One region of the Aquamicrobium sp. NLF2-7 genome, then DNA from elsewhere that is predicted to be linked to it. Evidence: riboswitches for the same ligand, from Rfam matches in the RefSeq annotation. Region 1 holds a riboswitch; each other region holds the start of a gene.
What was found. Region 1 has a riboswitch for cobalamin ahead of MIC97_RS07615 (DUF1852 domain-containing protein). Riboswitches for the same ligand answer to the same signal wherever they lie in the genome.
Positions count from the first base shown of each region.

Region 2: another riboswitch for cobalamin. It lies ahead of MIC97_RS00170 (CbtB-domain containing protein); the one in region 1 lies ahead of MIC97_RS07615 (DUF1852 domain-containing protein).
Region 3: another riboswitch for cobalamin. It lies ahead of MIC97_RS15150 (ribonucleoside-diphosphate reductase subunit alpha); the one in region 1 lies ahead of MIC97_RS07615 (DUF1852 domain-containing protein).
Region 4: another riboswitch for cobalamin. It lies ahead of MIC97_RS17945 (ABC transporter substrate-binding protein); the one in region 1 lies ahead of MIC97_RS07615 (DUF1852 domain-containing protein).

Region 1 covers NZ_JAKSED010000001.1:1,558,435-1,560,619, reverse strand. Annotated here, with positions in the region: gene MIC97_RS07620 (outer membrane protein) at 1-500, shown strand, start outside; cobalamin riboswitch at 747-962, shown strand; gene MIC97_RS07615 (DUF1852 domain-containing protein) at 1,060-2,109, shown strand; gene MIC97_RS07610 (methionine synthase) at 2,137-2,185, shown strand, end outside.
Region 2 covers NZ_JAKSED010000001.1:36,326-38,510, reverse strand. Annotated here, with positions in the region: gene MIC97_RS00180 (pyridoxal phosphate-dependent aminotransferase) at 1-661, shown strand, start outside; gene MIC97_RS00175 (histidine phosphatase family protein) at 671-1,222, opposite strand; adenosylcobalamin (AdoCbl) riboswitch at 1,292-1,373, shown strand; gene MIC97_RS00170 (CbtB-domain containing protein) at 1,421-1,630, shown strand; gene MIC97_RS00165 (CbtA family protein) at 1,643-2,185, shown strand, end outside.
Region 3 covers NZ_JAKSED010000001.1:3,084,577-3,086,761, reverse strand. Annotated here, with positions in the region: gene MIC97_RS15155 (glutamine synthetase family protein) at 1-781, shown strand, start outside; cobalamin riboswitch at 1,022-1,241, shown strand; gene MIC97_RS15150 (ribonucleoside-diphosphate reductase subunit alpha) at 1,344-2,185, shown strand, end outside.
Region 4 covers NZ_JAKSED010000002.1:231,918-234,102, reverse strand. Annotated here, with positions in the region: gene MIC97_RS17945 (ABC transporter substrate-binding protein) at 42-1,058, opposite strand; cobalamin riboswitch at 1,211-1,415, opposite strand; gene MIC97_RS17940 (TonB-dependent receptor) at 1,703-2,185, opposite strand, start outside.

The DNA of each region.
Region 1 (2,185 bases):
TTGGCGGCGTTCAGGCGGGCTGGAACTTCCAGGCCGACCAGATCGTCTATGGTGTCGAGGCTGATTTTCAGGGTGGAAACGTCAAGGGCGAAACCAGTATCTCCGCCAATGTGCCTGGCGCTGGCGCTCTTGATGCTGCCATCGGCACGAAGCTGAACTGGTACGGCACGGTTCGCGCCCGCCTCGGCTATACGGCGACCGACCGCTTCCTCGTCTACGCCACTGGTGGTCTCGCCTATGGCGAAACCAAGAGTTATGCCAAGGGCAATCTGGGCGGTACCGCCTTCAATGAAAGCGTGAAGAAGACGAAGACCGGCTGGACTGTCGGTGCGGGTGCGGAATATGCCGTGACCGACAACTGGACCGTGAAGTCGGAATATCTCTACACTGATCTCGGCAAGGCGAATGTGTTCTCGGACACCTTCGGTGGCGCTGATGTCAACATTGACCGGAAGTTCAACTTCCACACGGTCCGGGTTGGCTTCAACTACAAGTTCTGATCCGGTTTCTCTCTGGAGCGTTTCCAGGAAAGTGGAAACACTTTTCCGGTTCGGAAATGCGACAGTCAAAGACCCAGAGCCGTTCAATGATTCCGTGAAACACTGAACGGCTCTGAAATCAAAGCCCCGGCAATCAGCCGGGGCTTTTTTGTTCAGATGCCGGCATCGAAGAACCGGATATTGGCATTTGCGACTTAAAGATATAAACATTCCTTTATGTCCTATTGACTTCGGACTGGAATTGCAGGAAGGTGTGCGTGCCTAGGTTCTCCGGTCGTTGCGCGCAACGCGCCGGGGCTAAGAGGGAAGCCGGTGCCCCGTCTTTTCGGGAAAGCCGGAGCTGCCCCCGCAACTGTAAGCGGCGAGCTGATGTCCAGCATGTCACTGGGGTGAAACCCTGGGAAGACGGACAGCAGCGCTGACCCGCGAGCCAGGAGACCTGCCTTGGCGAAATAACGTCCACGGGCGGGGTGTCCGGGTGTGCCGTAGCGGAGACCGCGTCGCGGCCGATCCTGCTATGTGTCCGCTGCCCCATGCCCCCAACTTATTGGGGTAAGTCATGTCTCAAACCGCAATTTCCGATGCCTCCCCGGGGGCGCCGTCGGTCGCTCGCCGGCCGGTCGCGAGGAATAACGATTTCACGTTTCGCCTTAAGAGCGTTCGTTTCGATGAGGATTATCGTCCCGCGGACAGCACGCGTATCACGACCAATTTCGCCAATCTGGCCCGGGGCGAGAACCGTCAGGAAAACCTGCGCAATGCCCTGAGGATGATTGACAACCGGTTCAACGCACTGGCGCATTGGGACAACCCCAAAGCCGATCGTTATTCTGTCGAGCTTGAGATCATTTCGGCTGAGATGACCATTGGCGATGAAGGCGACAGCGATGCCTTCCCGCTTATTGAAATATTGAAAACGATTATCGTTGATCACAAGACCAATGAGCGCATCGAGGGCATTGTAGGGAATAATTTTTCCTCTTACGTGCGCGACTATGACTTCAGCGTGCTGCTGCCGGCGCATAACAAGGATCGGGCTGAATTCAGCATTCCCGATGATTTCGGTGATCTTCATGGAAAATTGTTCAGGTGCTTCCTGAACTCAAATGCCTATAAGGAGCATTTCAACAAGCCTCCGGTCATTTGCCTGAGCGCGTCAAGCAGCAAGACATACCGCCGGACAGAAAACCGTCATCCTGTATTGGGCGTTGAGTATCAGCAGGGCGAGCTATCTTCGACCGATCTGTATTTCAAGAAAATGGGGTTGAAGGTTCGCTATTTCATGCCTCCGAACAGCGTTGCGCCGTTGGCCTTCTATTTTGTCGGCGACCTGCTCGGTGACTACACCAATCTGGAGCTGATCAGCACCATCAGCACGATGGAGACTTTCCAGAAGATCTACCGGCCCGAGATCTACAACGCCAATTCTGTTGCGGGGGCACACTATCAGCCAAGCCTGAAGCATCAGGACTATTCGCTGACCCGAATTGTCTACGATCGCGAAGAACGCAGCCGGCTGGCCATCGAGCAGGGAAAATTTGCCGAAGAGCACTTCATCAAACCATACAGGGCCATTCTTCAGCAGTGGTCCGCCAACTACGCTCTTTGATTGAACGGAAACAAAAGGTCATCTGTCTTGAAAACGCTCTTGCCTACATCAACAGCCGGCAGCCTGCCAAAACCCT
Region 2 (2,185 bases), 1.5 Mb from region 1:
GGTGCGCCGGGAAAACTCCCGGCTGGTCTATCTCTCCAATCCCGACAATCCGATGGGAAGCTGGTGGGATGCCGACGAGATCAACCGCTTCGTCGAAGCCCTGCCCGAGACCACCATGTTCATTCTCGACGAGGCCTATTGCGAGCTGGCGCCAGCTTCCGCCTTGCCGGCAATCGATGTTTCGCGCCCCAACATGGTACGCATGCGCACCTTCTCCAAGGCTTACGGGCTTGCCGGCATTCGCTGCGGATATGCCATGGGAGAAGAGACGGTTATCGCCGCCTTCGAGAAGATCCGGAATCACTATGGCGTCAGCCGCATGGCGCAGATCGCGGGCGAGGCCGCGATCAAGGATCAGGCATGGCTGGCAGAGGTGGTGCGCAAGGTGGAAGCCGGACGGCAGCGCATCGCCGCGATCGCTGCGGAAAACGGGCTCGACGCCCTGCCCTCCGCCACCAATTTCGTGGCCGTGGACTGCGGCAGGGACGGCGCTTTCGCGCTGAAAGTGCTCCAGAACCTGCTGGCGCGCGGGGTGTTCATCCGCAAGCCGATGGTGGCCGGGCTGGATCGCTGTGTCCGCATCAGCGTCGGGCTCGACCACGAGCTCGATATTCTGGCCGAGGAACTGCCGAAAGCACTGGCCGCTGCTCGCGCGGGATAGGCTTGCTGTTCATCGGGAGACCATACGCAGAGCCCAGCGACGGCCATCGCTGGTGAAGTGTGTCAGGCTGAGAGGCTGAACATCTACTGCCCGGAAAGCCTGCGATGGCGCGCCAAGCACTTCGCAGACGGCAGCACGAATGACTGCGGGGTGCGTGATCGCAAGCGTATGCCCCGAAAGGCCGAGGTTTTCCTTCAGAAAAGCTGCGATACGCCGGCGCAGATCGTTCAGCGTTTCGCCGCCGTGCGGTGCCACATCGGGGTCGGACATCCATGCCGCAAGTTCCGCCGGATCGAGTTCAGCAAGCCTGCGGCCAGCCCAGAAGCCGAAATTCTGGTCGGCCAGAGCCGCGAAAGCCTTCCCTTTCAGGCCCAGAGCATTCGCCGTTTGCTGCACCCTGAGCTCCGGCCCGTGCCAGACGCGGTCCGCACCCGGGATTTGAGTGGCCAGCCTTTGCGCCTGAGAGAGCGATTTCTGTTCCAGCGGCTCATCGCGATGAAAGGCATTGCGGCGCAAAGCGGCGGTCGCACCACAACAAATCAGGGTCAGGCGTCCTGTCATATTCTCTCGCGTCTCCCCTTCAGTTCAATTGACAGCCATACAGGACGGCGGGTAATTTCGGCAAAGGTTACGGATCCGGAAGCTGGTGAAAATCCAGCACGGTCGCGCCACTGTGACCGGCAGGAGTGCCGGAAGTCAGACCTTGGTTCGTCTCCCCAGCTTGCATGAACGGGACGCAGGATCCCAGGGAGAAGCACGATGTCCGACATTACTTTTGCACCAGACGTGCGGCCGGTTCCTATTCCGGTTCGCGAAATCATGCCATGGGCCATTTTCGGCGGCCTGCTCATGATTCTGGGCATCTATTTCATCGGCGCGGAAGAAGGGGCAACGACCCTGTTCTCAAGCCTGAGCACGCATGAATTTGTTCATGACGCGCGTCACCTCCTCGGCTTCCCCTGCCACTGAAAGAACAGCGCCATGGTTGGAAATCTTCTGCTTCGCGGGATGCTGATCGGCGTCCTCGCTGGTCTCTTCGCATTCGGTTTTGCCCGCGTGTTCGGCGAACCTCACATCGACACCGCCATCGCTTATGAAGAAGCGGCGGCCGCAGCCTCCGGCGAACCGGCCGAGGAAGAGGAAGAGCTGGTCAGCCGCGAAACGCAGGCCGGACTTGGCCTGCTGACAGGTTCGGTCGTCTATGGCGCCGCCATCGGCGGGCTGTTCGCGCTGGTCTTCGCCTTCGTCTACGGGCGTGTCGTCACGCTCACGCCCCGCGCCACCGCCGGCCTGCTGGCGATCGCCGCCTTCATCGCCGTGGTGATTGCCCCAGCCATGAAATATCCGGCGACGCCGCCGGCCGTCGGCAATCCCGAAACGATCGGCGAGCGCACCGAGCTGTTCTTCGTCATGCTGATCGTCTCGATCATAGCGGCCGTGATCGCCGTTGCGCTGGCGCGGCGACTGTGGAGCCAGCTGGGCGGCTGGAATGCCGGCATCGTCGGAGGCCTCGCCTTCCTCGCC
Region 3 (2,185 bases), 1.5 Mb from region 1:
CCTACAGGACATTCCCGTCGACTCGGCCATTGCCGAGAATGGCGTCGGCCAGTTCGAGATCAATCTCAACCATGTTCCCGACGCACTGCGCGCCGCCGACGACGCCATACTCTTCAAGCGCACCGTCAAGGGCATCGCGCGCAAGCACGGCTTCATCGCCTCCTTCATGGCGAAGCCCTATGGCAAGCGCTCCGGCAGCGGGTTTCATGTCCATTTCAGCCTGCTCGACGAAGACGGCAAGAACGTCTTCGATGACGGCACGCCGCGCGGCTCCGACATATTGCGCCATGCGGTGGGCGGGCAACTCGCCGCCATGGCGGAAAGCACGCTGGTGTTTGCCCCGCACTTCAATTCGTTCCGCCGCCTGCGTCCGAACTCGCATGCACCAACCGCCGTTGCCTGGGGCTATGAGAACCGCATGGTGGCGATCCGCATCCCCGGCGGTCCAAACGCAGCGCGCCGCATCGAGCATCGCGTGGCCGGGGCCGATGCAAATCCATATCTTGTGCTGGCTGCCATATTGGGAGCCGCGCTCATCGGCATCGAGAGGCAGCTGAACCCCGGTGAACCGGCGACAACCGATGTTTACGAACGCGACATGACCAAGCTGCCGCCCGACTGGGCCTCGGCGATTGCCAGCTTCGAAAACGGAAACCTCGTCGCGGAAATCTTTCCGGACGCGCTGCGCGGCTCTCTCGTCGCGTGCAAAAAGCAGGAACTGGAGACCTTCGCCCTGAGGGTCAACAATTTCGAATTCGAGACCTATCTGGAAGCGATCTGATACCAGCCGGCGGCGGATCGGTTTCCGCCGCCGCATCTTCCTGTGGTTATACCCGTGTTTCTCGTCGGCAGGGAGTTCCGGACGGCATCAAAATGCGTCAGGAATGCCGCCCACTTGCCCGGTCTGGCAAAAAACTTCCTATGAAGACTTTGTGCACAGGCAGCCTTTGGATTGTGGGCATAAGATAAATTCATCCATCAAATTCAAAATCAACCTGTTGACACCAGAACGGCTCCTGATACTAAATGTAGCCATCATGGTTCCTTCCAGCGCCAATATGGATCTGGAGGGCTAAGAGGGAAGTCGGTGCCCTTGCGAGGAAATCCGACGCTGCCCCCGCAACTGTAAACGGTGAGTCGTTGTCCCTTTTCGTGTCACTGGTGCGTTTCAGGCACCGGGAAGGCCGGACAGCGACGATGAGCCGTGAGCCAGGAGACCTGCCGTGATACTGCACGAAACTCGGGCGGGGTGTCCCGGAGGTGCGCTTGCCCACGTGGCCTGAGCCACGCCATCGGGCATGCGTTGCCGTCAGCTCCCCCGTCCACAGCGCCACGGGGATAAGATGCCGGCGACCACTGCACTCCAGACGATCGGGACCGATGCGGTTCCACCTTCCATAGAAAACGAAGCCCGGACCCCGACGGAGCCCGGCTACCGCATCATCCGCCGCAACGGATCGGTCACGCCCTTCGATCCGACCAAGATCACCGTCGCGCTGACCAAGGCGTTCCTGGCTGTCGAGGGCTCGGTGGCGGCCGGCTCGCGCCGCGTGCACGACGTGGTCAAGGACCTGACCGAGCAGGTTGTGGGCAACCTCACCCGCCGCATCGGCGAAGGCCGCACCTTCCATATCGAGGACGTGCAGGATCAGGTAGAACTGGCGCTGATGCGCTCGGAACACCACAAGGTCGCCCGCGCCTATGTGCTCTATCGCGAAGAGCGCGCCCGCGAACGTGCGGCCGCCAAAGCCGCCGCTCCTGAATCCGCCGCGCCGTCGCTCCACGTCACCCGCGCCACCGGCGAAAAGGTTGCGCTGGACGAGGGCCGTTTCCGCCGCATCGTCGAGGAAGCCTGCGAAGGGCTGGAGGCTGTCTCCCCGCAGCCGATCCTCAACGAGGCGCTGCGCAATCTCTATGACGGCATCACCGAGGACGAACTGTCGCTGGCGCCGATCCTTGCCGCGCGCACGCTGGTCGAGACCGAGCCCAACTACAGCTTCGTTTCCGCCCGCCTGCTGCTCGACCGGCTTCGCCGCGAAGCGCTGAGCTTCGTCACCGGCCGCTCCGAGCAGGCCACGCAGGCCGACATGGCCGAGCGCTATGCCACCTATTTTCCGGAATTCATCCGCACCGGCATCGAGGCCGACCTGATCGATCCCGAACTCGGGCGTTTCGACCTCAAGCG
Region 4 (2,185 bases), on a different contig from region 1:
CCACAGGCGCGCTGCGAAAGGCCGGCCTGCGGTGGCAATGGTCACCGGGCGATGCCCTGATCGACCAGCGCGTCTGCCAGCACCTCGATGCCGGAGACCGTGCGCATGGTGGCGTCCATGGCATGGGCATCCATCACCACGATGCGGTTGTTCTTCACCGCGTCCATCTGGCTGGCGACCGGATCGCTCTTCAGAAATTCGAGCTTCTTCTCGAAGTCGTCGGCAGGGAAGCGGCGGCGATCCATTTTGGCGATCACGATCAGCGTCGGGTTGGCCTTGGCAATGGTTTCCCAGCCCACGACCGGCCATTCCTCATCCGATTCCACGATGTTGCGGATGCCGAGCTTGTCGAGCATGTAGGCGGGCCCGCCCTTGCGACCGGCGACATAGGGATCGATGTTCATGTCGGCGCTGGAGAACCAGAACACGGCCGACACGTCCTTGAGATCGAGTGCTTTTGCGCGCTCGACCGCATCCGCTTCTCGTTTCGCCAGATCGGCGACGACCTCCTCGCCCTTGTCCTGCACGTCGAAAATCTCGGCAAGCTCGCGCACGCCCTGATGGATGGTTTCGGTCGAGAAGGCGGCGGTGCGGGTGCCGTCGACGCCGACCGAGTTGTCCTTGGCCACGCAATCGGCTGGCATCACATAGGTCGGGATGCCGACCTCGTGAAACTGCTCGCGGGTGGCGACGATGCCTTCCGGCCCGACATGCCAGATGAACTGGACGGCAACGAGGCCGGGCTTCTTCGCCACGACGCTTTCGAAGCTCGGATCATTGTCGGCGAGGCGCTCCACCTTGTCGTTGATCGCCTTGTGCTCGGGCAACACGTCGGTGAACCAGACGGAGGTGCCGGTGACCTTGTCGCCAAGGCCAAGCGCATAGAGCGCCTCGGTGGCGGCCTGTCCGACGGTTACGCTCGTGGCTGGGGCCTTGTCGAAGGTGATCGTCTCACCGCAGTTTTCCAGCGTAAGCGGGTATCTGGTGGGTTCAGCGGACGCATGGGCCGTGAGCAGCGCAAGGCTGGCGGCGGCAAGTGCCAGACGCGGGAATGTCATGACGCGAAGTTCTCCGATCGGTTTGCGGCAGGGACCGAAGGCTTCGGGTCGGGACGGCAATGGAAAGCCGCGCACCCCGAAGGATACGCAATAGAGCCCGTACAGGCAGGGACGGCTTCATCGACAACCTCTCCCGGGCACCCCGCCCGGCACATTCAGTTCCAGTTGTCGGCAGGTCTCCTGACTGACGGGTCACCATCCTTTCCCCACCTTCCCGGGCCCGGGGCCCAGTGGCATTTCGGGGAGAGGACTCTACCGCCTACAGTTGCGGGGGCAGTTTCGTTTCACAGGCCTTTTTGAAGCCTGCGGCGAATTCCCTCTTCGTTCCTTTCGGAAACCGACACCTGCTCGTATCGCATGTACGTCAGGCTTTTCAAGCTATTCGTCGCGCCTTCCCCAGAGCCTTTCACGGCCCCTCTCGGGGTAAAATCACAGCTTGCAAGCCCGATCCTGCCTTGACCGATGATGGTGCTGAAAGAGCTGCCGGATGCAGTTGTGGCAGGGAACGAGGCTCTGATGCTCGCCGGCCTGTGCGAGCGCCCTGCCCATCTTGCCGTGGGTGGCACGTCCGGCACGGAGACGCCCGATCTGGGCGCCTCCCGCTGCGGTGAAGCCTTCAGGTGTTGTCTCGTGATCTGCTGGTCTCAGAACCGGTAGTTCAGACCGACCTTGATCATGTGGAAATCGAGAGCGTTCGAGGCATTGCGGCCGTTCACGGTGCTCGAACTGCCCGGATGGTTGGTCGTCGTCGTCTCATAGATGGGCTTTTCATAGGGTGTGCAGAAGCTCGGATCCATGTCGCACAACCACGCCATGCTGGGGTCCTGCGAAGGGTCGACCGTTTCATAGCCGACGACGGTGGTCGTCGAGGTCGTATAATCCTTGCCTGTGCCCGCGCGGGCATTTCTGAACCTGAAATCCTTCTTGCCGAAGCGGCTGTAGGTATAGTCGGCCTTGATCGACCAGTTGTCGTTCAGCGCATATTCGAGGCCGCCACCAATGGTGAAGCCGGCGCGGGTGGCAGCGGCCTTCTCGACGGAGAAAACGGCCGTTTGCGTACCGTTGGGGAGGGTTTCATCGGCCTGGTCGGAAATGTACTGGTCGCGCCATTGTGTTTCGCGCGCGAG